2 regions of the Staphylococcus argenteus genome follow, and region 1 is predicted to be linked to the other one. Evidence: predicted binding sites of a transcription regulator. Region 1 holds the regulator's gene; the other holds the start of a gene.

Region 1 (16,183 bases):
ACATAACTTATCAATTTCTTAATATCTGCACAATGCTTTACCTTGCGTTTTAACAAAATATTCTATATTTGACATCAACTTCTACTTTGAATCAATATTATATTCCCTATTTTTCAAATTAATCATAAAAAAGCAGTGTGAAACTATCTATTTCCTTAGTTTCTAACACTGCATAAAATATTAACATTATAATGAGTCTTCAACTTCTTGTATGTTAGGCAAACTGTTAATAGCACCATATTTCGTTGTCACCATTGCAGCAACACGATTACTAAATGATAAAATACCTTCACCTTCATTTTCAAAAAGATGGATTAAATCTAAAGTTGGAGACGCTAAAATTCGACTAATCACCGCACCAATAAAGGCATCTCCAGCTCCAGTTGTATCAACAGCATTTACTTTGTAACCAGCGTGATTAAATGTATTTCCATTTTTCAAATAGACAGCAGCACCATCTGAACCTTTTGTATAAATAACTACTTTGACGTTGCCTAAGAATAAAGATTGAATTGCTTCATTTTCATCATGTATACCTGTTATAAATTCTAATTCTTCATCAGAAACTTTTACTATATGTGCCAAAGGTAAAAATGAATGAATTGCATGCCTCAAATCTTCTGGGTTATCCCACAAAAGTAGCCTTACATTGGGATCAAAAACAACCGTGCCATTTGCATCTAATACTTTAGTAATTAATTTATGATGCGCATTTTTCATCGGACTTTCAACTAAATCCACAGAACAAAAATGTACTATATCATTTTCACTCACTTCAATATTATCCACATAACTCGGCTCAAATAGCATATCTGCAGATGGCTTTCGGTAGAATGAAAAGTCTCGTTCACCTGCTTCAGTTAGACTCACAAAAGCTAATGCCGTATTAGCTTCGTTCGTACGATAGACATGCTTTACATCCACACCTATTTTAGAAATTGTTTCAACAATACTATCTCCAAAAGCATCGTCACCTAACTGTGTAATTATATGTGCTTGCTGTCCTAACTTTTGAACAGCACATGCTACATTGCATGGGGCTCCACCAATTTGCTTCGTAAAGGTTTCAACATCTTTCAAATTGGCATTCGTCACATTTGGAATAAAATCAATTAACGCTTCACCTATTGCAAATAAACGTCTCATTCTTGATCATCCTTCAAATCATATTTAGTAAATTGTAAATAAACTTGTCCTGATTCTGTTGATGTTTTAATACCAACCGCATCGTCAGTTGGGAAAATTCGAGATGTTAATACACGTTCACCATCATTACAGAAAATTTCAATACTCGATGTATCAACATATATTTGTAATTGTTTCAATGGTGTATCTAACGTTGTGCTACGTGTCATACCTTCTACATTCGCTGGTAATAGACCACTATCACTTCGATCCAATGTAATTTTATTTTCGCGTTTATTATAAGAGATTAAAGTTGAAGTTGTTTTTGATGTACGTAGTTCGAAATATACTTCAGTTGCATCATTATCTAAAATATCAATAATTAGTTCATATTGCTTACCTTCATAAGGATGTAGCTTTCGTGTAAATTTATTTGCGTAGCCTAATGCTGTCTCTTTATTATGGCGTAACTTTTCTAATGCTGGATACGGACGTTGCATAAGTCGCCCATTTTCCACAGTTAATACTCGAGGAATAGTTAAACAATGAGCCCAACCTTCATTATCTGTAGGATATTCGATTTCCGGCAATCCCATCCATCCGATTAATACACGTTGCCCCTTTTCATCTAAAAATGTTTGAGGTGCATAAAAGTCAAAACCATTATCAAGTTCAACAAAATCTTCATGCTCAAAAGTTAAGTTTTCAATATCTAATTGACCTAACATATAACCACTTTGATAAATATTTTTAAATTGATCAGCTTGCGAATCAACACCTTGTGGACAAATAAGTATGACATCTTGACCATCGATATTAAAGTAATCTGGACACTCCCACATATATCCAAAATCATCTAATTCAGTTTTAATTTCACCTAAATAATGCCAGTTAATTATATCTTCAGTGCTATATAATAATAATCGACCTTGATGTTCAGTATTTTGTGCGCCAATGACTGCATAATACTTATCATCTTTTTTAAATACCTTCGGATCTCTAAAATGACTTGTATATCCTTCTGGTTGCTGATTAATTACAGGCTTTGGAAACTTTTCTACTGTTCCATCATCTTTCATACGTGCCATCATTTGACTCGAATGTCTTTGCCAATGGTTATCTCGATGATTCCCAGTATACATATAATATAAATGTCCGTTATATTCGAAAGCACTACCACTATACACACCATGACTATCATATTTTGAATCTGGATTTAATATAGGTCCTTCTGCTTTAAAAGTAACTAAATCATCACTTGTATAATTAAACCAATATTTTAACCCATGAACTGCACCTAACGGGAACCATTGATGTGACACATAATATTTTCCATTATAAAAAATAAGCCCATTCGGATCGTTCAATAATCCAGTTTCAGGTTGAATATGAAATTGTTGACGAAATTTAGATTGATCAACTTGTTGTTTTAAATTTTTGAAATATTCCGTATCAACGTCTTCGATACGTTGATAACGTTCTTCTCTAGTCCATTCGGTCATAATACTTGTCCAGTCCTCCTTTAACATTTATGATGCTAACAATTTATATTCTATTATAGCAAATTTTACTTACGTTCTTTAATTATTGCGCTATAATATTTCATACTTTGTGGTATCGGTTCCACCCTTATTTTAAAAAATACAGCGTCTAAATGCTAACATCTACAGTGACGCTATATGGCATATCTTTATTTTTTAGCATTTGTTGAATTTCTTCCATTGCGCATTGACCCGCTTCATAGTAGTTGTAATGAATTGTTTTAATCGTCGGAGATACTAACTGAGTCATAGGGTCTCCACCAAAACCATAAATTTGTTTCGGTTTCATGGCATCTTCTTTCCCAGAATAATATTTATAAGCTGCTAACGCAATCGTATCCGTCGCACCAACAATTGCATCTACTTGATTTACATTCTTTAATACTTGAGCAACATCTTGTTGTGCATCCTTATATGTGAAATTTGTTTCATGTACATTAGGTGTAATTTGATATTTAGCTAATTGATCAAGTAAACCACGTTTTCTATGTATACCGACTGCAATATCTTTTTCACTTACACTAAATACTTCAACTTGTCGATAATCTTGTTGCCCAATCCATTCACCAATGATTTGCCCTGCTTTGTAATCATCATGCACAATACTATGAAGCTGTTCATGCTGTTGTCCAACAATAACCGTTGGAACTTTCATTTTATTTATAACTTCAATATGCTTATTAGTAATATCTGTAGCCATTAAAACAATGCCATCTACTTTACTACGTGCTAATGTTTCAAGTGCTTGGATTTCTGCTTCAATGTTTAGTCCAGTATAATTTAAGATTAACTGAGATCCATATTTTTCACATTGTTTTGCTAACCCTTTGATTGTCTCATCTACAGCGTATGAATTCATTCTCGGTATGATTGCGCCAATAAGATGTGTTTGTCGGGCTCTTAAACTTTGTGCAAACTGATTCGGTTGATAGTCATGCTCAGCGATAATTTTTGTTAATTTTTCACTTGTTTTTTTACTGACAGATCCATTATTTAAAAACCTAGATACTGTACTTTTTGAAACACCTGCTAATTTGGCAATATCGGATATATTTTTCATAATTACTCACCTATCATTATTTATGACGCTTAGTTTATTTTAGCATATATGTAACCGCTTCAAATAACATTTCATCTCCTTTCTAAAAAATATTTAACAAAACAGAAAATGTCCTAACATCATTTTTCTAAACAGATGTCAGGACAATTTATTTTCTATGTATTTTTAATTTAATATCGAATATGTTTATTAAACCTATTTAGCTCGCCTTCAAAATAAGCATGCTCACCATGCACAATTTTATCTAATCCTATATTTGTTTCTTGCTCTGTCACAGACAACGGCGTAATCAATTTAATTACCTTCGCAATAATAAATGTCATAACTACGCTAAAAATTACTACTGCTGTAACACAAAGTATTTGCACTAACATAATATGAACATCACCTGTATAAATAAATCCATTATCAATATCCGGATTTGCTTTTTTACTTTGGAAAAATGCTGTTAATACTGCACCAATAATACCACCTACACCATGAATACCAAATGCATCTAACGCATCATGATATTTTAGTTTCACTTTTATATAATTAATGACGATATAACAACAAATACCACCAATTAATGCCATAATTGTTGCACTAAGATATGTTACATATCCAGCTGCAGGCGTAATGACAACAAGACCAGCCAGTGCACCTAGTAATAGCCCAAGTAAACTTGTAGTCTTTTTGAAAATATATTCTAAAATTAACCAACCTATAGCACCTGCGCTTGCAGCAATAACTGTGTTTGTAAATGCTAGCATTGCAATTTGATCAAATGTAAATGCACTACCTACATTAAATCCGTACCATCCAATCCACACAAAAATACCACCAATTAAGGTAATAATTAAATTATGAGGTGTAGATTCAGATTGTTTGTTACCTTTTCCAATCATAATTGCCAGTACCAAACCTGAAACACCTGATGTAATATGAACGACTGTACCACCAGCGAAATCTAATACGCCAAGTTTATTGATCCAACCGCCACCCCATACCCAGTGTGCTACCGGGCTATAAACAAGTGCTGTCCAAATAACTACAAATAATAGATACGGGATAAATTTCATTTTTTCAGCGATTGAACCTGATAAAATTGAGATTGCAATCGTACAAAACATCATTTGAAATAACATAAATAATGCCAGTGGTATATGTGGACTTATATCTTCTTGTGTAGCAAAACCTACATGATTAAGAAGTGTATATTGCCAATTTCCAAACCATAGGCTCCCATCTCCAAAACTAATAGTAAAACCAACTGTTATCCAAACAAATGTTACTAGAACAATTGCTGCCATACTTTGCATAACAGTATTAAGTGCATTTTTAGATTGAACTAATCCGCCATAAAACAAACTTAATCCTGGCGTCATTAACCAAACTAATAATGTACATAAAAACATAAATATTGTGTCGTTAAGATTCATACTTACCACTCCCTTGTTTTCATAATAATCTGATAATTTATAAAATGCAAAAATGCGTAAGATTATATGACATCTATTGAAATAAAATATGACACAACCTTTTTTTGTTAACACTTACTTATTCCTGATATTTCCATAATAAAAAGGCTATTTTCTCACTTTTAATATAGAGAAAATAGCCTTTTTAATGTTTGTGTTAGCAACAATAAATATCGTTATACTTTTTGAACTGTAATCGTCCAAGAAGCATTGTCAACTTGTTCGAAACTAGTTACGGGATATCCATTTTCTGCTGCCCAATTCGGTATAGCTTCAGTCGCTTGTGTACAGTCAAAATCAATTTTCAATTCATCTCCAGATGATAATGTCGCCATTTTCTTTTGTGCTTCAATCAATGGAAATGGACACACCATACCTACTGTACCTAATTCATATATCATAATTAACACTCCTCTTTTCAATTAAATTATTAAATGGATTTTTCCTACTTTCCTGTTCTTGAAATTCCTCACATTTATACTAGTTGTGTTTGTTGTTGCGCCTTATCAACTTGTTGTTGAACTTTCTTCATTGGACGAACAAACATAAAATGACTGATTGTCCATACGCCAGCAATCATCGCTGCTAGTGCAATCCATCCTTGCCAAGTCATCATGGCAGTTTCAACTAGACCATTACCTATGGAACATCCCCCTGCTACTGAAGCACCGAAGCCCATACATATACCACCTATAGCGCTGTTACGAATCGTCAACTTATCAGGCAAACGCCATTTAAATTCTTTTGATCCTTTAGCTGCAATGTAAGAACCTAAAAATATCCCTAAAACTAATAGGACACCCCAGTCAATAAATTTTGTTTCGCCGGTAATTAAAAAATGGACTAAATTTGCTGATGGCGTTGTAATTCCAAGCCCTGCATTCCTACCAGTCGATGTACTCATTGGCCATGCTAATAAAGCAATAAGTCCTATTGCGATTGCAGCTATAAATGGATGATATCGCTTTTCGAAAAGATAATGTCTGATACCTCTATATCGCTGCTTCAATTTAGGAATTGCTACTTTTGATTTTTTATTATTAAGTGTTCTAACTACAAGTACAGTAGTTATGATAGATAATGCTGCTACTAACACCCAAAAAGGTATTCCAGTCGTTTGAGATATATCACTATTCACATTCGTTGATTGATTAATTTGATACATTACTGGTTTCAAAATTCCTGTCTTAGTTATCGCAGCAGTAATAGCATACAAAATTAAAGCAATCCAACTTCCTATCAAACCTTCACCGGCACGATACCATGTACCAGTTGCACACCCGCCTGCTAGCACAATTCCAATCCCAAAAATAAATGAGCCGATAATCGTTCCTAATATAGGAAAACTGTGTGTAGGAATTTGTAAAACGCCAGTTGCCGTCAAAATTAAAAGTCCGACACTTTGAATAGTAATAGCTATTAATAATGCGTAAAACATTTTATTATTCTTTTGCACGTACATATCACGAAAACCACCTGTTAAACAAAATCTTGTACGTTGCATAACAAATCCTAAAAGTCCCCCGACTAATAAACCACTAACAATCATCCAAACCATTATAATACCACCTATTTCCGATAAGTTTAGTATGTATTATAGGCGATGATTTCCTCATTTTCAACCTTATACACAATATTTTTGCTATACAATAGAATATTATCTATCTGTAACCAATAGTGATTGTGTTGATTGTTTAACAATAAATTTACATGATTATTTTCTTGTATTAAGACATAACAATACATTAATTTACCACTAAAATTTCAGATTCAATAAGAAAAAGCCTGAGACTTTGTCCCAGACTTTAAAAATAATTTAAGATATAACAAGGTTAATCTTTAAAGCTACATCACATTTATTCACTGTAATTTTTCATAAAGAATAGTAATGACTGTAATTCTATACCTAAGTCGATTTGATGTACTTGCACATCTGAAGGTGTATTTATTCTGCCAGGCGTAAAGTTTAATATCCCTTTTACACCAGCTTGAACAAGTTCATCTGCTATTTTTTGAGCTACTCTCTCTGGTGTCGTTAAGATCACAACATCGATTTCTTCTTTCTTCAATGTCGCTATTAATTCATTATTATCTTTTACAATAACATTCCCTATTTTTTGGCCAATAATATCTTCTTTAATATCAAATGCTTCAGTAATAGTCATATCGTCATGAATTGAAAAGTTATATGTGAGTAATGCTTTCCCTAGGTTCCCGACTCCGACAATTGCGATTTTTATCATATCACTTTCGCTAAGTTCAGATTTAAAGAAATCTAATAAACTATCTATATTATATCCGTACCCTTTTTTACCTAATTCGCCAAAATATGAAAAATCACGACGAATTGTTGCCGAGTCAATTTGTAACGCATCGCTAATCGCTTTTGAATTTACACGATCTATACCTTTAGATTTTAATGAACTCACAAATCTATAATATAACGGTAAACGTTTTAAAGTTGCTCGAGGAATTTTAACTTGGTCACTCATTCGCTATTTCCTCCTTCGTGTTTGAATGAATTATATCTATGTATTCAAACGAGTTAGAGCGTAGTTGTTAGATTATTAAAAAACAAATAATTGATTACAATGAATACTTAAATATTATACATTATTGAATTTTAAAAATAAATATCTTAGTTTCATGACGGCGTTTTATACTGTAAAATGGTTATTAATGTAATGATTACGATTGAAATCGTAAACTAAAACTAATTGACGAAATACGAAAGGTGAAGATCGAATGATACTTTTACAACTTAATCATATATCAAAATCGTTCGATGGTGAAGATATATTTACTGATGTTGATTTTGAAGTAAAAACAGGAGAACGTATAGGTATAGTAGGAAGAAATGGTGCCGGTAAATCAACATTAATGAAAATTATAGCTGGTGTAGAAAACTACGATTCAGGAAATATGTCCAAAATCAAAAACCTAAAGCTTGGCTATTTAACTCAACAAATGACACTCAACTCTAACGCAACGGTTTTTGAAGAAATGTCCAAACCATTTGAACATATTAAAAACATGGAAGCATTAATTAAAGAAGAAACCGATTGGTTAGCTAAACATGCAGATGATTATGATAGCGATTCATATAAAGCTCATATGTCACGATATGAATCTTTATCAAATCAATTTGAACAATTAGATGGGTATCAATACGAGAGTAAAATTAAAACTGTGTTGCATGGTTTAAATTTCACTGAAAACGATTTTAATAAACCCATAAATAACTTTAGTGGTGGTCAAAAAACACGCCTTTCATTAGCTCAAATGTTATTAAATGAACCTGATTTATTACTTTTAGATGAGCCTACTAACCATTTAGACTTAGAAACAACTAAGTGGCTTGAAGATTATTTACGTTATTTTAAAGGTGCAATCGTAATTATCAGTCACGATCGTTACTTTTTAGATAAAATTGTAACTCAAATTTATGATGTAGCCTTGGGTGACGTCAAACGCTATGTTGGTAACTATGATCAATTTATTAAGCAACGTGATTTATATTATGAAAAGCGGATGCAAGAATATGAAAATCAACAAGAAGAAATTAAACGTTTAGAAACATTTGTTGAGAAGAATATTACACGTGCCTCCACTAGTGGCATGGCAAAAAGTAGACGTAAAATTTTAGAAAAAATGGAACGTATTGATAAACCAATGTTAGATGCTAAAAGTGCGAATATACAATTCGGCTTTGACCGTAATACAGGCAACGATGTCATGCACATTAAACATTTAGAAATTGGTTACCAAACACCTATTACCCAACCTATTAACATTGAAGTTTCAAAAGGTGACCATATTGCTATTATCGGGCCTAACGGTATTGGAAAATCAACATTGATTAAAACAATCGCTAATGAACAACAAGCACTTGGTGGCAATATTACTTTTGGAGCAAATTTGCAAATTGGTTATTATGACCAAAAGCAAGCTGAATTTAAATCTAATAAATCCATTTTAGATTATGTATGGGATCAATATCCTTTAATGAATGAAAAAGATATACGTGCAGTACTTGGACGTTTCTTATTCGTACAAGATGATGTCAAAAAAATTATCAACGATTTATCGGGTGGCGAAAAAGCAAGATTACAGTTAGCACTTCTAATGTTACAACGTGACAACGTCCTCATTTTAGATGAGCCTACCAATCATCTTGATATCGATTCAAAAGAAATGTTAGAACAAGCACTTCAAAATTTTGAAGGAACAATATTATTTGTTTCTCACGATCGTTATTTTATAAATCAATTAGCCAATAAAGTATTTGATTTAACCAAAGATGGCGGCAAAATGTATCTTGGTGATTACCAATATTATATTGAAAAAATTGAAGAAGCAGCTGCATTAAATGCTCAGCAAAATGAACAATCTGTTTATAACGAATCACATGAAAAGTCGCCGGAGCATTCATCGTATCATAATCAAAAAGAACAAAGACGTGAACAGCGAAAACTAGAAAGACAAATTAATGATTGTGAAAACGAAATAGAATCTTTAGAAGCTGCTATCGCTTTGATTGATGAACAATTAACTCAACCAGATATTTATAGTAACCCACAAAAAGCAAATGAATTAGCTCTCGAAAAAGAAGAAAGCGAACAAAAATTAGAACAAGCCATGACGAATTGGGAAGAATTACAACAAAAATTATAAAAATAACCATAACTCTAACTATGAAAACTCATTAGTTAGAGTTATTTTTTAACAAATTTCAAATTTTTTTATTCACATTGAGAATGTTGATATAATAGCTATCCACAAAGTTATCCTAGTTATCCACAAGTAAATTAACACTAATACACAATTAATTTTTACTTTCCCCACTTAATATCCACAATAAAACCCATTATTCACATCAGTTGTCCACAAGTTATGAACACTTTGTTGATAAGTACGCATGTTCCCTATTGACATTCATTTTTTTAAATAACTTTGTTTATTAATCTCAAATATGAAATAATAATATTATTAAACTGGTTATTTATTATAATTCAAAAAATATAAGGAGTTACATATGAGCACAAATCAAACGTTTTTAATATTTGTTGTTGCGGTAATATTAATTGCTTCAATTGTAGGAATTATTGGACGATATATGAGTCGTCAAAAATTGTTTAAATCTATGGAAACATTATGGCAAACGATTTCACCACTAGAAACTTTTATAAGACCAAATTCACATTACGACTATGAATATCAACTTTATAAAGTTAACTACAAGCCCTATACATTGGTTGATGATAAAACCTGGTCAGATTTAAACATGTCTGCGATATTTCACCAGATGAACTATAACTTAACAGCTATTGGCGAAATGAAACTTTACAGTTGTTTGCGTGGTATGTTAACAATTACAAATAAATCATTACTCAATTTATTTAATGACAACGCAGAATTCAGACAGCATGTAACTTTTCATTTAGCTTTGTTAGGTAAATCAGTTTACCCAACTTTTCCTGATCAAATTACACCCGTAAAACGTCATACACTCTTAATGCTTTGTCCGTTTTTACCAATCATTACATTCGCAATTATTTTTATAAATGCGCAAGTCGGCATTTTGTTATTTTTATTAAGCTGTTTATTCAATATCATTTTATCTGCCATTTTAAAGCGTACGTACGAGGATGACTTAAAATCAATTTTTTATGCATCAAATGTTTTAAAACATGGCTATGCTATTTCAAAAGTTAAACATGCACCACAACCAGAGGTCAATTTTAAACATTTTAGAACGGCTCGTCATCTCACGAGTGTTTTAGCTGAAGTAAACGAAGAAGATATTGGTGCCATGGTAATTAAACTTGTTAAACTCATTTTCATGCTCGATTATCTTTTATTCCATACAATTCAAAAAAGCTACACAACACATATGAAAGAGCTGAAAAACTGTTTTGACTATATCGCAGAGCTAGATAACCACTATTCGTTAGCTATGTATCGAAGAACTTTAGATGTTTATACAGAACCGCGTATTGATGAAACTAAAAATAGTATTGAATTCACTGAATTAACGCATCCACTCATTTCAGATGCTATTGCCAATGATTTTTCATTATCACAAAATATATTGTTAACTGGGTCTAATGCATCGGGAAAATCTACATTTATGAAAGCTATTGCGATAAACCTTATACTTGCAAAAACGACTCATACTGTTACTGCAACCAAGTTTGTATATCAACCAGGTAATGTGTTCACATCTATGGCAAATGCCGATAGTGTATTATCTGGTGATAGTTACTTTATGGCAGAATTAAAGTCAATTAAGAGAATCGTCAATATTTCTGGAAATCAAAATATCTATTGCTTTATTGATGAAATTTTCAAAGGTACCAATACTACTGAACGAATTGCCGCTTCTGAATCAGTTTTATCATTTTTAAATCAAAAACCTAACTTTAAGGTCATTGCAGCTACACACGACATAGAGTTAGCCGAATTATTAAAAAATCAATATTCGAATTATCATTTTAATGAAGTTATAGAAAATAATAAAATTCATTTTGACTATAAGATTAAACCTGGAAAAGCCAATACTCGAAATGCCATCGAGCTACTAAGAATCACTTCATTCCCAGAACAAATATATCAACGTGCAAAAGATAATGTGCCGAAAATTTAGAATATAAAATTAAACATAAAAACGTCAGTTATCACATGACAATGACGATGTCACCATTAAAAACTGGTTCACCGTTAACATGTTAATAACTGACGTTTATTTATTCTATAGAATAATCTTCTAAATCGATATTACTATGTCCATTTAATGCTAAATCTGAAAATTTACCGTACTGATATAAATAATAACCGGCAACACCTATCATAGCCGCATTGTCTGTACATAATTTAGGACTTGGTATTGTTAATTCAATATCATTATCTTTACATTGATTTGTTAATGATTGTCGTAAACCTTTGTTACTTGCAACACCACCAGCAACTATTAGTCGTTGCACTCCATAGTCTTTGCAAGCTTGAATTGCTTTATAAGTTAATACATCTACGACGCTATTTTGAAAACTGGTTGCTACATTTTCTGCTATGATTGGAATATTTTTTTGTCGTTGATTATGCAACTGATTAATCACAGCACTTTTTAAGCCGCTAAAACTAAAATCATAACTATCTTTATCTAACCATACACGAGGAAAAGCATATGTATCCTCACCACTTGCAGCTAAACGATCAACTTGTGGACCACCTGGATAACTTAATCCAATTGTTCGTGCCACTTTATCATACGCTTCACCTACTGCGTCATCACGGGTCTCACCTATCACTTCGAATGTTAAATGATTTTTCATATAAACTAACTCTGTATGACCACCTGAAACAATGAGTGCAATAAGCGGAAATGTCAATGATGTTTCAATATGATTAGCATAAATATGTCCTGCGATATGATGAACCGGTATTAATGGTTTATCATATGCAAACGCTAATGCTTTAGCTGCGTTGACTCCAATTAACAACGCACCAATTAACCCTGGGCCTTCTGTTACCGCCACTGCATCTATATCTTCCATTGATACATTTGCTTCTTGAAGAGCCTCATCAATTGTTGTTGTAATACCTTCAACATGATGTCTACTTGCTACTTCTGGAACTACACCGCCAAATCGTTTATGACTTTCAATCTGACTTAAGACGGTATTCGATAATACATCTCTACCATTTTTTATAATGCTAACACTTGTTTCATCGCAACTCGTTTCCACAGCAAGGATTAAAGTATTATTAGTCATTTAAATTCACCCACATTACCATTGCATCTTCACCTTCACCATAATAATTTTTACGTTTACCACCATATTGAAAACCTAAATTTTCATATACGTGTTGTGCTACTTTATTATTTACTCTTACTTCTAGACTCATTACATCACATGTATGACTCGCGTAATTTTTACCATATTTTAATAACATTTGACCTAAACCATAGCCTCTATATTGATTATCTATAGCGACTGTTGTAATTTGTGCTTGATCAATCACTATCCATAAACCTAAATAACCTATAATTTGTTGTTCAAATTCTAAAACAAAATACTTCGCAAAGTTATTTTGTTCAATTTCATGATAAAATGCATCAATTGTCCATGAACTATCATTAAAACTATGACGCTCTATATCAAAAACTTGTGGCACATCTTCCTTAGTCATTGCTCTAATATTTAATTGCTCTTTTGACTGTTGATCCAATTTCGTTCCGCCTCAGCTAATTTATGGTATTTAGGTGTGAATGTATGAATATCAGAAGGCTCCTCTATTAAATGATACATTACTGAAGCATTTGGTAATTGTGCTACAGTATCTCCTTGTAAATCATCTTGCAATTGCACAGTGTCTTTACCTATAAATACATAAGGTTGATTTGAGCCTTTTAAAAATGTTTGTAAATCTTCAATTGTCATATATTGATCTTCTAATATAGTTTTCAATTCATTTTGTTGCCATTGATAAACACCTGTATACACAGCTTTTCTTCTTGCATCAAAAATTGGAACTAACAATTTATCAGTATGATTAATTGTTGCTGCTAACGCTTTTAATGAGGAAACACCGTATAACTTTATATTTAAGGCATAAGCTAATGTTTTTGCTACCGTTACACCTATTCGTAATCCTGTATATGACCCTGGACCTTCAGCAACAACAATTGCATCTAATTGATGTTTTGTTATTTGACACTGCTTAAATAATTCGCTAATTGCTGGCATTAATTGGACTGAATGATTTTGCTTTGAATCAGTTGTTATTTCAGCTTTAACTTTATCATCTTCCATAATTGCCACTGATAATGGTTGGTTGGATGTATCAATGAGCAACGAATTCATGTTCCATTACCTCCTTAATATTTTCATAATGTTCACCTAGTGCTATAAGCTCTATTTCTCTGCTTGTTTCAGATAGAGTTGTAATATTTATTGTTAAATGATTTGCAGGAAGTAAGTCTTTAATAAATTGACTCCATTCAATAACTGTAATCGCCCTATCTTCAAAAAATTCATCAAACCCTAAATCTTCTTCAGAATCTTCTAAGCGATAACAATCCATATGGTGCAATTTTAAATTTGTACCTTTGTATGATTTAATAATATTAAATGTTGGTGAATTAATCGTACGTTTGACACCTAATGCTTTACCTATAAATTGCGTTAACGTTGTTTTGCCTGCACCTAAATCTCCATTAAGTAAAATCAAATCGCCACACTTCAATTGTTCAACTAAAAACATAGCAAATTGATTCATTTCATCTAAACTGTTTATCTTTATCAATGTTGATTCTCCTATAATATGATTTTCATCAGTAAAATAAAAAGTACTTTATCATTCGAATTTAACTTTATAATTAACCTTTATATTGTAACAAATTTCAACTTAAATTTCTTATCTTTGAAACAGATTATATCTCTGAAGTTAATTGTAAGAAAATTTAAAATACTTGTTGACATAACGAAATAGATATAGTAAATTAAATTTATCAAATTTTTAGACAATTCTAACTATTATAATGATATAAACCATTCACGGAAGGAGTATAATAAAATGACTTATCAATATACTGAACATCAACCGACAACTTCAAATATTATTATTTTATTATACTCTTTAGGACTCGAACGTTAGTATACATATACTAAACGCTTTAAGTCCTATTTCTGTTTGAATGGGACTTGTAAACGTCCCAATAATATTGGGACGTTTTTTTATGTTTTAACTGTTGAATTTTAACTTTTATCACTATTAACTTATTTAAATTTGTTAAATCAATAAAATTACGGGGGAATTTACTATGCGAAGCGACATGATCAAAAAAGGAGATCACCAAGCACCAGCAAGAAGTCTTTTACATGCTACGGGCGCACTTAAAAGTCCAACTGATATGAATAAACCATTTGTAGCTATTTGTAACTCTTATATTGATATTGTTCCAGGACATGTTCATTTAAGAGAACTCGCAGATATAGCAAAAGAAGCTATTAGAGAAGCCGGTGCTATCCCATTTGAATTTAATACGATTGGTGTTGATGATGGTATAGCCATGGGACATATTGGCATGAGGTACTCATTACCATCACGTGAAATTATTGCTGATGCTGCTGAAACTGTAATCAATGCACATTGGTTTGATGGCGTTTTTTATATTCCTAATTGCGACAAGATTACACCTGGTATGATTTTAGCTGCAATGAGAACCAATGTACCAGCAATCTTTTGCTCTGGCGGTCCAATGAAAGCTGGTTTATCAGCACATGGTAAAGCACTCACACTTTCATCGATGTTTGAAGCAGTCGGTGCATTTAAAGAAGGTTCAATTTCTAAAGAAGAATTTTTAGATATGGAACAAAATGCCTGCCCTACTTGTGGCTCTTGTGCAGGAATGTTTACAGCAAATTCAATGAACTGTTTGATGGAAGTTTTAGGACTAGCGCTACCTTATAATGGTACGGCACTTGCTATCAGTGATCAGCGACGTGAAATGATTAGAGAAGCCGCTTTTAAATTAGTCGAAAATATTAAAAACGATTTGAAACCTCGTGATATCGTTACTCGAGAAGCTATTGATGATGCATTTGCTCTTGATATGGCTATGGGTGGCTCAACTAATACAGTATTGCACACATTAGCAATTGCAAACGAAGCTGGAATTGATTATGACTTAGAACGAATCAATGCAATTGCAAAACGCACACCGTACTTATCAAAAATTGCACCGAGTTCATCTTATTCAATGCATGATGTACATGAAGCAGGTGGTGTCCCGGCAATTATAAATGAACTGATGAAAAAAGAAGGTACCCTACACCCAGATCGAATCACAGTCACTGGAAAAACATTACGAGAAAACAATGAAGGTAAAGAAATTAAGAACTTCGACGTTATTCACCCACTTGACGCACCTTATGATGCACAAGGAGGTCTATCCATTTTATTTGGAAACATCGCACCAAAAGGCGCAGTCATTA
Region 2 (16,183 bases), 580 kb from region 1:
GCCGATAATTCTTAATAAAGGAGTTAGCGGCTATTTTTACGCAGAATAATAGTTGTTTTCATGGAATTAAGTCGAAAATTTAACCGATTGATACAGGAAAATTGTTGGAAATAGTGTGAATAAATTTAAAATTACTGCAGTTCGTTCTAATATAGCATCACTTGTTTACACAAAGATTTATCACTTAAAGTGAGTGCGCAGTATGATTGCTTTTTTTAAAATAAGGGAATAAATGACTAGTAGTGAAGATAAAAATATTAAGAAATGAAGGCGTAAGTGATGAAATTATATGACGCATATAGAGCGTATTTAATAGAAGAATTGGATGACGGTATTACAATACAAAAAAATAATGACATAGCCTATTATGATGTCTTGGAGGAAATCAATGATTTATCAAATGATACGTTATGCGTATTAAATCATCTATATATTAACAAAGGTCAAGAAGATGCATTTGAACAAAAATTTTTACAACGTACTAAACATTTGCAACATGTTAATGGATTTAAAGCGTTACGGTTTTTAAGGCCAAGAATGGCTGGTCGACATTATATTATTATTACGCTTTGGAAAGATAGACAATCATTTTATAATTGGCAAAATTCAACCGAGTATCAACAGACGCACAAGCATCGTGGAACGTCAAAAGGTGCTGATGTTAAGATAGTTAATCGTGAATTATCTTACAATATTCGCATTGAATTAGCTGAAAGTATTTAAAAGAAAACGCATATCAGAAAGATTTTAAATGTCCTTGAAAGTTGCCGAAAGTCATATAGTACTTTTAAGGACATAAATATTTAACTCTATTTAATTGAAAATTCTGTAAAGATAGGCGTATGATATACATAATTCATTTATAAAATAACAGCGTTCATTACAGGAAAAGTGGATGTATGATATGAAAGGAAGTTAGTTATGCAAAAGTCAGATTTATTTGCGCCGGAGAAATATAATATTATTTCAGAAATCGAAAAATACAGTCATATACCTGATAAAAAAGCCATTCTTTATCATAATACTGAAGGCGAAGATATAACGGTAACTTACCAGCAATTAATTGAACAAGCCAATAAAGTAGGAAATGTACTTGCATCTCATGGTTTATCGAAAGGCGATAAAGTATTAATCATGATGCCACGTTCTATAGCAACGTATGAATTATATATTGCTGCTTTAAAATTAGGCGTTGCAATCATTCCATGTTCTGAAATGTTAAGAACCAAAGATTTACAATACCGTATTACACACGGTGAAATTAATGCAGTCATTGCATTAGAACCTTTTACGGTTGAATTTGAAAAAATTAAAGAATATGAGACGTTAACTAAATTTGCTATCGCTGGTCAAAAAGATGGCTGGATTTCACTCGAATCTGAGAAGGAAAATGCAAGTAATCAATTAGAAATAGCTGATACGACGCGAGACGATACAGCAATTTTATCTTATACCTCTGGCACAACTGGAAATCCTAAAGCAGTGACACATTGTCATGGATGGGGATTTGCACACTTACAAATGGCGCCCAAACATTGGCTATGTATTAATGAAGATGATTTAGTATGGGCTACAGCAGCACCAGGATGGCAAAAATGGGTTTGGAGTCCATTTTTATCTGTGTTAGGTTCTGGGGCAACAGCTTTTGTTTTCAATGGAAGATTTAGTCCTGAAACATATTTAGAATTGCTTCAAAAATATCAAATTAACGTATTATGTTGCACACCGACGGAGTATCGTATGATGGCAAAGCTACAGAATTTAAATGACTATGATTTAACACATTTACATAGTGCAGTTTCTGCAGGTGAACCGCTAAATAGAGAAGTAGTAGAACAATTTAAGAAACATTTTGATTTAACCGTAAGGGATGGTTATGGTCAAACAGAAAGTACATTGTTAATCGGTTTTTTAAAAGATACACCACAAAGAAGCGGATCGATGGGGAAAGGCATTCCAGGGAGTTTTGTAACAGTAGTAGACGATGAAGGTAATGATGTTCCAGCTAATACGAAGGGGAATATTGCAGTCCCACTTGATTTGCCTGCACTTTTCAAAGGCTATTACAAAGAGCCAGAGCGCACAGCGAAAGCACAAGCGGGGAAATACTATATAACAGGTGATTTAGCTCATGTAGATGATGATGGCTATTTCTGGTTTGAAGGTCGTCGAGATGACATTATCATCAGTTCAGGCTATACAATTGGGCCTTTTGAAGTTGAAGATGCTTTAACCAACCATCCTGCTGTAAAAGAATGCGCAGTAGTAGCTAAACCACATGATATTCGTGGTAATATCGTTAAAGCATTTGTTATTTTACAGAATCATGTTACAGGTGATGATGCACTCATTAAAGAGTTACAACAATTCGTAAAAAATGAAGTAGCACCATATAAATATCCAAGAGAAATCGAATTCGTTGACGATTTACCAAAAACAAATTCAGGTAAAATTCGTCGTGTTGAGCTACGAGATGCTGAAATAAAAAAATGGCAACAACAAAAAGATAGCAAATAATAAACATAGCAAAGCAGTCCAATGCGTTAGGTATGATGATACGCAATGGACTGCTTGTTTAGTTATGGTGTTCTTTTTCGTCGAGTGATAAATATTAAAATAACTTTAGAAATAAGTGCAATTAGTATTAAGAACGAGAAAATATAAGATATTAAACCTTGAATCTCCCAGTTTAATAAAAAGTCATAACCATCACCGATATTAAATTTAAACTCAGTATGTGTCAGAATGATAACTACAATACCTACAAGCGCAAGATTCAAAATAAATTTCAATATTAAAGGTAATTGAAGTGATTTTCTTAGATGCATATATTGAATCTCCTTTTTATGATTGATTTTACACTTATATTGTATCAAAATAGGTATATGTTTAAAATGCTGTGTGTCGGGAGTAAAATGGAAATGGTAGTTAGCGATTTATTACCAAATAATTATGATTGATTTGATATTTATCTTTTATGAATAAAAGATTTAATATATTGCAAAGTTAATGAATAATTATAATTTACATTTACCACTGCTTGCTTTAACATATATATGTAAGCATTAACTATAGCATTTTGTTACAGCGTATCAATTGAAACAGGAAGTTATTTATGGCGTTGATATTTTATAGAGATATGTCAGTTTTATGTAACTTTCATATTGATGATACACATTTACAATTTTTGGAGAGGTGAAACCAATGGCTAAGTCTAATAGTAAAGACATCGTTTTAATTGGAGCCGGTGTACTTAGCACAACATTCGGTTCAATGTTAAAAGAAATTGAGCCAGACTGGAATATCCACGTTTACGAACGCTTGGATCGTCCTGCAATCGAAAGTTCAAACGAAAGAAATAATGCTGGTACGGGTCATGCAGCATTATGTGAATTGAACTACACTGTTTTACAACCTGATGGTTCTATCGACATCGAAAAAGCTAAAGTGATTAACGAAGAGTTTGAGATTTCAAAACAATTCTGGGGTCACTTAGTAAAAAGCGGTAGCATCGAGAACCCAAGAGAATTTATCAATCCATTACCACATATCAGTTATGTTAGAGGTAAAAACAATGTTAAATTCTTAAAAGATCGTTACGAAGCGATGAAAGCATTCCCTATGTTCGATAATATCGAATATACAGAAGACATCGAAGTAATGAAAAAATGGATTCCATTGATGATGAAAGGCCGTGAAGATAATCCTGGTATTATGGCGGCAAGTAAAATTGACGAAGGTACAGATGTAAACTTCGGTGAATTAACACGTAAAATGGCTAAAAGCATTGAAAAGCATCCAAATGCAACAGTGCAATTTAACCATGAAGTTGTTGATTTCGAACAATTATCAAATGGACAATGGGAAGTTACTGTTAAAAATCGCCTAACTGGTGACAAATTCAAACAAGTAACTGACTACGTATTCATCGGTGCTGGCGGTGGAGCGATTCCATTATTACAAAAAACAGGTATCCCTGAAAGTAAACATTTAGGTGGATTCCCTATCAGTGGACAATTCTTAGCTTGTACAAACCCACAAGTTATTGAACAACACGATGCCAAAGTTTATGGTAAAGAGCCACCTGGTACACCACCAATGACAGTACCTCACTTAGATACGCGTTACATTGATGGTCAAAGAACATTGCTATTTGGACCATTTGCCAATGTTGGACCTAAATTCTTGAAAAACGGTTCTAACTTAGATTTATTCAAATCTGTTAAAACATACAACATTACAACTTTATTAGCAGCAGCAGTTAAAAACTTACCTTTAATTAAATATTCATTTGACCAAGTGATTATGACAAAAGAAGGTTGTATGAACCACTTACGTACATTCTACCCAGAAGCACGTAATGAAGATTGGCAATTATACACTGCTGGTAAACGTGTTCAAGTTATCAAGGATACTCCTGAACACGGTAAAGGATTCATTCAATTCGGTACAGAAGTGGTTAACTCACAAGACCATACTGTAATCGCATTATTAGGTGAATCACCTGGGGCTTCAACTTCAGTTTCAGTTGCGTTAGAAGTATTAGAACGTAACTTCCCTGAATACAAAACTGAATGGGCACCTAAAATTAAGAAAATGATTCCATCATACGGTGAATCATTAATTGAAGACGAAAAATTAATGAGAAAAATCCGTAAACAAACTTCAAAAGACTTAGAATTAGGTTATTACGAAAACTAAATTCTAATAGTTATATTTAAAATCGGGCAACTGAGAAATCTTAAAGATTTTTCAGCTGTCCGATTTTTTTCGCGTCATCTATAATACGTACGGTAAATTCATGTTAATCAAAAAAGACTCATACACAATGCCTTTAAAGCACATGTATGAGTCTTATCTATTAGTTTAAATTTTTGATGTAAAAGTTAGTTTTTGTTTACAGAAGCATCGTAAATAGATTCTACAGCATCACCTAAAGCTTTGTCGAATTCTTCTTTAGATTGATCAGCTCTTAAATCACTAGCTAAAGCACGTGAGAAGCTTGCGATAAGTTCATCGTTATCTTTAAGTAATTCATTAGCTTTTTCTCTGCTGTAACCGCCTGATAATACAACGACACGAACAACATTAGGATGTTCAGCTAAGTCTTTGTATAAGTTTGGTTCAGTAGGAATTGTTAATTTTAACATTACTAATTGATCAGCATTTAAGCTATCTAAACCTTTTTTAAGTTCAGCTTTTAATACTTTTTCAATTTCAGCTTTGTCTTTTGCATTAATATTAACTTCTGGTTCGATGATTGGAACTAAACCTTTAGCAATAATTTGTTTCGCGACTTCAAATTGTTGCTCAACAACGTCTTTGATACCTTGTTCATTTAATTCTAAAATGTTAGAACGCATTTTTGTACCAAAAATGTGACGCTCGTTTGCACGATCTAATAAACCGTCTAAGTTGTCGATAGGTTTCATTAATTGAACACCATTTTGCTCTTCAGCAAGACCTTTGTCTACTTTTAAGAACGGGACAACACCTTTATCAGCTAAGTAATCAGCAGTGTATTTGCCTTCTACTTCGCGATCCATTGTTTGTTCGAAAAGAATCGCACCTAAAATTTTATCAGGTGAGAATGAAGGTGAAGTTACCACACGTGTACGCATATCGTGAACAAGTTGGAACATTTCGTCTTCATTGCTATATTGATCTTCGTTTACACCGTATTCTTTAAGTGCTTTTGGTGTACTACCACCACTTTGGTCTAATGCGGCAATAAAGCCTTTTCCATTTTTCATTTTTTCTAATTGCTCTTTATTCATACTTTCCACTCCTTAACTTTTCAATACACCTCCAGTATGATAAAAATGAGAACATTTCTCAAGTCATAAACCTTGAAAAATGTATAAAATGTGAAAAATAATTGTCAGTTTAATTAAAAATATTATTTTATTCTGGATATGCTAAACATCATTAGCAGCATAAAACAGATATGCGAGATTATCCATCCAATAAATTCAATACTATTAAATTGGAACATTGGTCGCTGTGCAATGAAAATTAAGAAAGGATATAAAGTGATAAATATGAAAAATAATAGTACATAGCTCCAATAATAAAATCTTTTAAAGAAATGAAATAACAGCACAAAAATGATATAGATAACAATGCCGATTATTAAGTGACACATCAATTCCAAGATAAATGGTGTATTTTCAGGTGCAATTAAAAAATCTAAATTTAATAATAAATCTTCTATATGCGTTTGAGCATTTAACATATCAAACAACTTGGTTATCCATAACAAAATGACTGATATGACTATCGCAGCTGTAAAATGAAAAATAATCTTTAAATACATTCACGACACCTCAAAAGTAAAATTGAAATATATTCTTTGTATTCCCTAATTAAATAGTGAATATCCAAATTGATAATTGGAATTATACAATTCGCAATTATCAGAATATATTTACAAATCTGAATTTTATTAGTATATTGGATAGTATTCAAAATGGCATGACAGTATTTAAATGAAATTGTGAGTCGAATTTTATGATCGATTTTAGATTGCTGGTTTTACGAATAATTACTGTCATTGGGAGGGAATGTAAGATGAGTAAAGTACATCAATTAATCCAAGAGGACGAGCATTATTTTGCGAAATCTGGACGTATTAAATATTACCCATTAGTTATTGATCACGGTTACGGAGCAACATTGGTTGATGTTGAGGGGAAAACGTATATCGATTTGTTGTCTAGCGCGAGTTCTCAAAATGTAGGTCATGCACCCAAAGAAGTGACAGAAGCGATAAAAGCACAGGTAGATAAATTTATACATTATACACCAGCATATATGTACCATGAACCTTTAGTACGTTTAGCTAAAAAGCTTTGTGAAATTGCACCAGGAGCTTTTGAAAAAAGAGTAACATTTGGTTTAACTGGATCAGATGCAAATGATGGTATTATTAAATTTGCTAGAGCATATACTGGTCGCCCATATATTATTAGCTTTACGAATGCATATCATGGTTCAACCTTTGGTGCATTATCTATGTCAGCGATTAGTTTAAATATGCGTAAACATTATGGGCCACTACTGAATGGTTTTTATCATATTCCTTTTCCTGATAATTATCGTGGCATGTATGAACAGCCGAAAGCCAATACTATAGAAGAATATTTAGCACCTTTAAAAGAAATGTTTGCGAAATATGTACCCGCTGAAGAAGTTGCATGTATTGTTATTGAAACGATACAAGGTGATGGCGGACTTTTAGAACCAGTTCCAGGTTACTTTGAAGCGTTAGAACAGATTTGTCGTGAGCATGGTATTTTAATGGCAGTAGATGATATTCAACAAGGTTTTGGACGAACGGGTGCATGGAGTTCTGTATCACACTTTAATTTTACGCCAGATTTAATTACATTTGGAAAGTCTTTAGCAGGTGGTATGCCTATGTCAGCAATTGTTGGACGCAAAGAGATTATGAACTGTTTGGAAGCACCTGCACATTTATTTACAACAGGTGCCAATCCGGTTAGTTGTGAAGCTGCATTAGCAACAATTAAAATGATTGAAGATCAATCTCTTCTCCAAGCTAGTGCTGATAAAGGAGCATATGTAAGGCAAAGAATGAATCAATGGGTATCTCAATACAATAGTGTAGGGGATGTAAGAGGTAAAGGTCTCACAATAGGAATTGATATCGTTTCTGACAAAATACTCAAAACACGCGATGCCAGTGCAGCACTTAAAATTTGTAATTATTGCTTTGAACACGGAGTAGTCATTATTGCTGTAGCTGGAAATGTGTTGCGATTCCAACCACCACTTGTTATAACATATGAACAATTAGATACAGCTTTGGATACTTTAGAAGATGCACTGATTGCTTTAGAAAAAGGGGACCTAGATCAATATGATATTGCAGGGCAAGGATGGTAATTGTTAATACTTTAAAATAAAAAATCATTTCCACATCTCAATGTGTCATTCAGATGGGAAATGATTTTTTGTTTTATTTTGGTGGGTGATATTCTTCTACATCATTTTTCTTAGAGTGTCTAAATCCATAGCTTAAATATAGAATAATACCAACAATGAACCAAATTAAAGTATATAATTTTGCTTCGAAACCTAATCCCCAAAATACAAGCAATACTAAGACAAATGTTACTGCTGGTAATACAGGATATAAAGGTAATTTAAATGCAGGAATTGGTAAATCTTTACCTTCACGTTTTCTTAAACGATACATTGCTAATGATACAAACATAAATGCGACTAATGTACCTGCTGAAATTAGTTGTGCTAAGAAAGCGAATGGGAACATTGACCCAATTAAAACGCCAATAATTGTTAATACAATAAGTGCACGATTTGGCAAATGTTTGTCATTTAAATGACTTAACCATGAAGGTAATAAGCCATCTCGACCAAATGAATATAATAAGCGCGAACCAGCTAACATCATACCAATTAACGCTGTAAACATACCGATAACTGAGATAGCTTGAACAATAGCAGCTATAACGCCATGTCCACTTTGACGTAATGCCCAACCCACAGGCTCAGCATTGTTTGCATATTGTGAGTAATGGAACATACCTACTAACACAAGGGCAACGGCGATAAATAATACAATAGCAATACCTAATGAGCCAAGGATACCTCTAGGCATAGTCTTTTGTGGATTAAGTGCCTCTGCTGAGTTCGCAGCGATAGAATCGAAACCGATATATGCTAAGAAAATCATTGAAACACCTGCATAAATACCTTGCCAACCACCAAAGTCACCTGTAGCAGTAACTTTATGTTCTGGAATAAATGGAACATAGTTACTTGCATTAATAGCTGTTAAACCAACAATAACAAATAAAATAATAGCTAATACTTTCAAAATAACTAAAATGTTTTCCATACGTGCTGCTTCTGACATACCGCGTGATAGTAACAGTGCAGTCAATAAAATAACGATAGCAGCAATAATATCGATAAAACCGCCATTCGTACCAAATGGATTTGATAAAGCTGCTGGCAACTCAATACCTATTGGTTTAACCAATCCTCTTAAATTCGCTGAAAATCCAGAAGCTACAAAGGCAACGGCAATAAAGTATTCAGCTAATAAAGCCCAACCGGCAACCCAACCGAAAAACTCCCCAAATAACACGTTAACCCAAGAATACGCTGAACCCGCAAATGGCATAGCAGCTGCCATTTCAGCATAAGTAAAAGCAACTAAGCCAGCTACAATAGCCGCAAGTAAAAATGATAAGGCAACGGCTGGACCTGCGTGTTCCGCAGCGACGATACCGGGTAATGTAAAGATAGATGTTGATACAATCGTGCCCACACCTAAGGCTAAGAAATCACGTACACGCAAAGTACGTTGTAAATGACCATCTTTATTTTGATAGATGGTCGGATCCTCTTTTCGTGCTATTTTATTGAAAAAACTTCCCATAAACTTACCTCCCAAACATTCATAAACAATTCTATACGGTGTTTTTTAATATGTTATATCATAGCACAAATAATTAATATTTTGTCTAAAAATTCTGAAAAATCACAACTTTATGTTACAGATTAATGACTTGCTTTGATAACGCCCATAGATTTTTTAAATGATAGAATTGATTATAGCAGAAATTATATGAATAAGTACTACTTTTTGCTAATTTTCTAACAATTTTGTATATTACATGATACTTTTTTGAATCGCCCTAGTAATAGTGTTCAATCAATAGGTAGATAAAGTATATAAATGATAGAAAAAGATTTCTTTGACCGCGAAAACATTTTTGAAATATGATGTGGAATGAGGGTTGGATTGATATAACTTGATAAGTAATTTAAGTCGATAAACCATACTTTTTAAAACAAAAAAATTAGTAAGTATAATAGTTTGAAAATGCTTATATATAGCGACATAATGCAACTTTCGGATGCTAAAAATTGTCACAAATTTCAAATTACGTGCAAAACCTTGAAATATCAATATTTATTGGCGTTAGAGTGTAAATTGACTCCGCTTACATCTCAGTTTTATGTTTGTAATTTGGTAGCATAATATTATAATAAAATAAAATTGTTAATCTTTAATTTCAGTATAGATATTTTTACGTGTAGTCACGTGTAAAATAAATTCAATTAGGTTAGGAGACATAATTATGAAAACATTTGGTAAAAAGGTTGTATTAATCGGAGACGGATCTGTAGGATCAAGCTATGCCTTTGCAATGGTTACGCAAGGTGTTGCAGATGAATTTGTAATTATTGACATTGCAAAAGATAAAGTAAAAGCAGATGTTCAAGATTTAAACCATGGTACAGTCCACAGTCCTTCACCAGTTGATGTGAAAGCAGGTGAATACGAAGACTGTAAAGATGCGGACTTAGTAGTTATTACTGCTGGGGCACCTCAAAAACCAGGTGAAACACGTTTACAATTAGTTGAAAAGAATACAAAGATTATGAAGAGTATTGTTAAAAGTGTAATGGATAGTGGTTTCGATGGTTACTTCTTAATCGCAGCAAACCCAGTCGATATTTTAACAAGATTTGTAAAAGAATATACTGGATTACCAGCAGAGCGTGTTATCGGTTCAGGTACTGTATTGGACAGTGCACGTTTACAATATTTAATTAGCCAAGAACTTGGTGTTGCACCTTCAAGTGTTGACGCTAGTATTATTGGTGAGCATGGTGATACTGAACTTGCAGTATGGTCACAAGCAAACGTAGCAGGTATCTCAGTATATGACACATTAAAAGAACAAACAGGTAGTGAAGCTAAAGCGGAAGAAATTTATGTAAATACACGTGACGCTGCTTACGAAATTATCCAAGCTAAAGGTTCAACATACTATGGTATTGCTTTAGCATTAATGCGTATTTCAAAAGCCATTTTAAATAATGAAAATAATGTCTTAAATGTTTCTATTCAATTAGATGGTCAATATGGTGGTCACAAAGGTGTATACTTAGGTGTACCAACATTAGTTAACCAACACGGCGCTGTTAAAATTTATGAAATGCCATTAAATGCTGAAGAACAAGCATTGTTCGATAAATCAGTTAAAACATTAGAAGATACATTCGATTCAATTAAATACCTATTAGAAGACTAATACAGCTTTAATTCTTAAAAATAGATATGTTAGTGTTAAGTGAATCTATCAAAGTTGCAGTAATCTGTTACATTGATAGGTTCATTTTTTGTACAGTCATTGATAGTGAGAATACTTTTGGCGTAAAATAATAAATGAATAAAGTATCATGACTCATAAAATGTTAATGACACGAAGCAAAATGTCGAGATGTAATTGACTATATAGGATTGGGATAATACACGAGATACATTTTAGATCATGACGACTAGTAATACTATATGGGAGATGGTTTTCGAATGACAAATGTCTTGTATCAGCATGGCACATTAGGCACATTAATGGCTGGTCTACTAGAGGGAACTGCGACAATTAATGAAGTATTAGAACATGGGAATTTAGGAATCGCAACGTTAACTGGTTCTGATGGAGAAGTGATTTTTCTAGATGGAAAGGCATATCATGCCAATGAACACAAACAGTTTATAGAATTAACAGGTGATGAGAAAGTACCGTATGCATCAATCACTAATTTTAAAGCGAGTAAAACTTTTTCATTGCAACAACTGTCACAAGAAGATGTGTTTGCACAGATTAAAAATGAAATGTTGAGTGACAATTTATTTTCAGCTGTAAAAATTTATGGGACATTTAAACATATGCATGTACGAATGATGCCTGCACAACAACCGCCATATACACGTTTGATTGATTCAGCTCGCAGACAGCCAGAAGAAATAAGACAGAATATTCGTGGTACCATCGTTGGATTTTTCACACCAGAATTATTTCATGGTATAGGATCTGCTGGGTTCCATATTCATTTTGCGGATGATAATAGAAGTTATGGTGGACATGTGCTTGACTTTGAAGTGGATGATGTCGTCATTGAAATTCAAAACTTTGAAACTTTCCAGCAACATTTCCCGGTAAATAATGAGACATTTGTTAAAACAAAAATTGATTACAAAGATGTGGCAGAAGAAATTAGAGAAGCTGAATAATCCAATAAATATCATAAGAAGACCTTAACGATATTTAGAACGAAATGTTTTAAATGCATCGTTAAGGTTTTTAATATGTGCGTGTGTTTAAAGTTGTTGTTGATACGCTTTTAAAAAGCTGTAAATGGTATCTAAGTAAGGCGTATCAAGTTTGTGTGCTCGTGCACGTCGATAAATAAATCCTTGAATTGCTTCAACTTCAAGAGGCTGGTGGTGCATAATATCATAATACATGCTCGTACCCATTTCGTCTGGATAACCTTGATATATGGACATAATGGTATCAACGGTTTGCTCTGAAAAGTCTAAACCTTCAGCCTGTGCAACTCGACAACCATCTTCAAGTAATTGTCTACATAACATACGTATTTCAGGATTATGCATAATTGCGACAGTCTGTCTGCCTAGTGCTGTGATTGAATTAATGCCTAAGTTTACTAACAATTTATACCAAATGGCTTGTTGTATATTTGCTTCCAATACAACATCTATATGACTATTTTGAACTAGATCTTTAAATTGACGAGTTAAAGCAGTATCTTGTAGACGTATTTGATAATCTCTAAAATGCGTAACAACATCGTCTTTCTTTTGACCACTTATGTAAACAACTGCTTGGTATACGTGTTTATATGGAATACGTTCTAATTGACCATTCCCATTTTGAGCTAAAATGATGAGCGTATTCTCATGTGCAAGGCGTTTTAAATGAGGAATAACATCAGAGAGTTGATGTGTTTTTACAGCGATAATGATTACATCGAATACATTTGTTATATCGTCATAACCCATTACAGTAATGTCTTGTGCCGGTGCATGTGGTACAGTATAATATGTTAATGTTTTGGCGTGTTTCCCGATAAGCGTTGCATTAGACATTGATTGTTGCAATTCGTAAGCAATTGTTGAACCAACAGCGCCTGGACCGATAATCGCGACTGATAACATCTTCTTCTTTCCTTTCTATAAAAGATTAATTATACTATTTCTAATAATACTGCAAAAAGAGGTTGAATAACATTGAAAACAGTAAGTCAATTAATAGATATGAAACAAAAGCAAACTAAAATTTCTATGGTAACAGCTTATGATTTTCCAAGTGCCAAACAAGTTGAAGCAGCAAGTATAGATATGATTCTTGTTGGCGATTCATTAGGTATGACAGTATTGGGCTATGAAAGCACGGTACAAGTAACATTAGCTGATATGATTCATCACGGTCGCGCAGTAAGAAGAGGTGCACCAAATACATTTATAGTTGTTGATATGCCAATTGGTGCAGTAGGTATCTCTATGACTCAAGATTTAAATAATGCATTAAGACTTTATCAAGAGACAAATGCAAATGCGATTAAAGCAGAAGGTGCACATATTACTCCGTTTATTGAGAAAGCAACGGCAATTGGTATTCCAGTTGTTGCACATCTAGGTCTAACACCTCAAAGTGTTGGTGTTATGGGCTATAAACTACAAGGTACAACGAAAGCAGCAGCAGAGCAGCTTATTGTAGATGCTAAAAATGTAGAACAAGCTGGTGCGGTTGCATTAGTTCTTGAAGCAATTCCAAATGATTTAGCTGAAGAAATTAGTAAGCACTTAACAATTCCAGTCATTGGTATTGGTGCAGGCAAAGGCACAGATGGTCAAGTATTGGTTTATCATGACATGTTAAATTATGGTGTTGAACATAAAGCGAAATTTGTGAAGCAATTTTCTGATTTCAGTGTTGGTGTGGAAGGTTTAAAACAATACGATCAAGAAGTTAAATCTGGTGCATTTCCGTCAGAAGCATACACATATAAAAAGAAAATTATGAATGAGGTTAATGACAATGACTAAGCTGATTACTACGGTAAAAGAGATGCAACACATTGTTAAAGCAGCCAAGCGCTCAGGCACAACGATTGGCTTTATCCCAACAATGGGTGCCTTACATGATGGACATTTAACGATGGTTCGCGAATCAGTTAGTACAAATGATATTACAGTTGTGAGTGTATTTGTTAATCCATTACAATTTGGTCCTAACGAAGATTTTGACGCGTATCCCAGACAAATTGATAAAGACTTGGAATTAGTATCAGAAGTAGGTGCGGACATTGTTTTTCATCCTACAGTGGAAGATATGTATCCAGGTGAATTAGGTATTGATGTCAAAGTAGGTCCATTAGCTGATGTGTTAGAAGGTGCGAAGCGTCCAGGGCATTTTGATGGGGTGGTAACAGTAGTTAATAAGCTATTTAATATTGTTATGCCGGATTATGCTTATTTTGGAAAAAAAGATGCCCAGCAATTGGCGATTGTCGAGCAAATGGTAAAAGACTTCAATCATGCCGTTGAAATTATTGGTATTGATATCGTTCGAGAAGCAGATGGTTTGGCGAAAAGTTCAAGAAATGTTTATTTAACTGAGCAAGAACGACAAGAAGCGGTACATTTAAGTAAAAGTTTGCAATTAGCACAAGCGTTGTATCAAGACGGTGAACGTCAAAGTAAAGTAATTATAGACAAGGTTACTCAATATCTTGAATCACATATAAGTGGACGCATTGAAGAAGTTGCTGTTTATAGTTATCCTCAATTAGTAGAACAACACGAAATAACTGGACGCATTTTTATCTCGTTAGCAGTTAAATTTTCAAAAGCACGTTTAATAGATAATATAATAATTGGAGCTGAATAAAGTGATAAGAACAATGATGAATGCTAAAATTCATAGAGCAAGAGTGACTGAGTCGAATTTAAATTATGTAGGTAGCATAACGATTGATTCAGATATATTGGACGCGGTAGACATCTTGCCTAATGAAAAAGTAGCCATCGTGAATAATAATAATGGTGCACGTTTTGAAACATACGTAATAGCTGGCGAAAGAGGTAGTGGTAAAATTTGTTTGAATGGTGCAGCATCAAGACTTGTTGAAGTAGGCGACGTAGTCATAATCATGACTTATGCACAGTTGAATGAAGAAGAAATTAAACACCATGCACCTAAAGTAGCAGTAATGAATGAAGACAATGTCATTATTGAAATGATTCACGAAAAAGAAAATACGATAGTGTTATAAAATTAAATAGCATAAGTTAGAAACCTCTAGTAGATAACAATGTAGTTATCCATTAGGGGTTTTTATTTTTATGTCTATCTGATTAGCATAAGAGAAGCATATGTATTATTGTTGCACTTTTATCAGTGTTTAATAATGTACATATTTAAAAAGAAATAAGTTTTCGAATGGATTTTCTAAAACAGTATGCAGAATTTATTTGGTAGAAAATAGAATTCCTAACTTAGCAACATAATTTATAGTCATGTTATTTAGTATTCATGAAGTGGAAAAAATTGAATTGATATCAATTGTATAATAAAATTATATTAAATAGATAAAGCGTATACAGCCAAACTCTATTACAATATTCCGAATGGGTATAAATATTACTCTTTATACGACGAAAAAAATAGATGGATGGGTTACTTTAATAGCAATGATATTAAGGTAGTAAAATAGGAAAGGATGAATAAGATGAAAAAAGTTATAAGTTTATTTGTTGCAATTTTATCAGTGTTGATTTTTACGGATAATGCAAACGCCGAAAATAACAAGCCTGAAGGTGTGAATGAAAATAGCAATTTAATACCAGTTAGACAACCGGATGCAAATTATCCTGGGCCAGTTAGTGATATAGCACGTATGAAAAAACTTGATAATTTAATAGATGGTACGAAAGATCCAAATGTTATCAAGCAGTTGAAAGATGATAATGAGGCTTCGAATAATACTGTAAAGGCAAATGATTCTGGAATAGTATCGGATTGCAGACATTTACTAAAGCATCCAGATAATTTAATGGATGGCACGAAAGATTCAAATGTTAACAAGCAGTTGAAAAACATCAATGGAACATCGAATAATAGTGCTGCAAATCCAAGTACTAAAGCAAAAGATACTCACACAAAAAGTAATAAACAAATAGTTAAACAACAAAGTAATTATTTGGATAACAAGAGCAAAGATGTACATATACAACAATTGAAAGAATTGCCAAAAACAGGCGTAAGCAACGAAAGTAATACAGCAATCATGGCTTTATTTATTGGTCTAA

The links. Region 1 encodes Rex, which represses fermentation and respiration genes when NADH is low (regulators of the CRP and FNR family bind a similar motif). Its sites were predicted from a motif close to TTGTGAAATATTTCACAA; they were not measured.
Region 2: a site for Rex is predicted at 9,922-9,939, ahead of SAMSHR1132_RS12810 (L-lactate dehydrogenase). Genes of this name have one in related genera too.

The regions. Positions count from the first base shown of each region.
Region 1 covers NC_016941.1:2,029,306-2,045,488, forward strand. The annotation lists gene SAMSHR1132_RS09895 (carbohydrate kinase family protein) at 187-1,146, opposite strand; gene SAMSHR1132_RS09900 (sucrose-6-phosphate hydrolase) at 1,143-2,627, opposite strand; gene SAMSHR1132_RS09905 (LacI family DNA-binding transcriptional regulator) at 2,776-3,726, opposite strand; gene SAMSHR1132_RS09910 (ammonium transporter) at 3,897-5,147, opposite strand; gene SAMSHR1132_RS09915 (sulfurtransferase TusA family protein) at 5,363-5,587, opposite strand; gene SAMSHR1132_RS09920 (YeeE/YedE family protein) at 5,662-6,744, opposite strand; gene SAMSHR1132_RS09925 (redox-sensing transcriptional repressor Rex) at 7,043-7,678, opposite strand; gene SAMSHR1132_RS09930 (ABC-F family ATP-binding cassette domain-containing protein) at 7,932-9,860, shown strand; gene SAMSHR1132_RS09940 (MutS-related protein) at 10,222-11,832, shown strand; gene tsaD (tRNA (adenosine(37)-N6)-threonylcarbamoyltransferase complex transferase subunit TsaD) at 11,933-12,958, opposite strand; gene rimI (ribosomal protein S18-alanine N-acetyltransferase) at 12,951-13,415, opposite strand; gene tsaB (tRNA (adenosine(37)-N6)-threonylcarbamoyltransferase complex dimerization subunit type 1 TsaB) at 13,388-14,050, opposite strand; gene tsaE (tRNA (adenosine(37)-N6)-threonylcarbamoyltransferase complex ATPase subunit type 1 TsaE) at 14,031-14,492, opposite strand; gene SAMSHR1132_RS14255 (hypothetical protein) at 14,529-14,678, shown strand; gene ilvD (dihydroxy-acid dehydratase) at 15,010-16,183, shown strand, end outside.
Region 2 covers NC_016941.1:2,612,683-2,628,865, reverse strand. The annotation lists gene SAMSHR1132_RS12855 (antibiotic biosynthesis monooxygenase family protein) at 280-723, shown strand; gene mbcS (acyl-CoA synthetase MbcS) at 922-2,517, shown strand; partial or broken gene SAMSHR1132_RS12845 (hypothetical protein) at 2,580-2,917, opposite strand; gene lqo (L-lactate dehydrogenase (quinone)) at 3,205-4,701, shown strand; gene SAMSHR1132_RS12835 (fructose bisphosphate aldolase) at 4,887-5,777, opposite strand; gene SAMSHR1132_RS14390 (hypothetical protein) at 5,900-6,316, opposite strand; gene SAMSHR1132_RS12825 (aspartate aminotransferase family protein) at 6,571-7,908, shown strand; gene SAMSHR1132_RS12820 (APC family permease) at 7,982-9,430, opposite strand; gene SAMSHR1132_RS12810 (L-lactate dehydrogenase) at 10,137-11,096, shown strand; gene budA (acetolactate decarboxylase) at 11,375-12,079, shown strand; gene SAMSHR1132_RS12800 (oxidoreductase) at 12,167-13,027, opposite strand; gene panB (3-methyl-2-oxobutanoate hydroxymethyltransferase) at 13,100-13,918, shown strand; gene panC (pantoate--beta-alanine ligase) at 13,911-14,762, shown strand; gene panD (aspartate 1-decarboxylase) at 14,764-15,147, shown strand; partial or broken gene SAMSHR1132_RS14500 (trypsin-like serine peptidase) at 15,463-15,588, shown strand; gene SAMSHR1132_RS12780 (LPXTG cell wall anchor domain-containing protein) at 15,604-16,183, shown strand, end outside.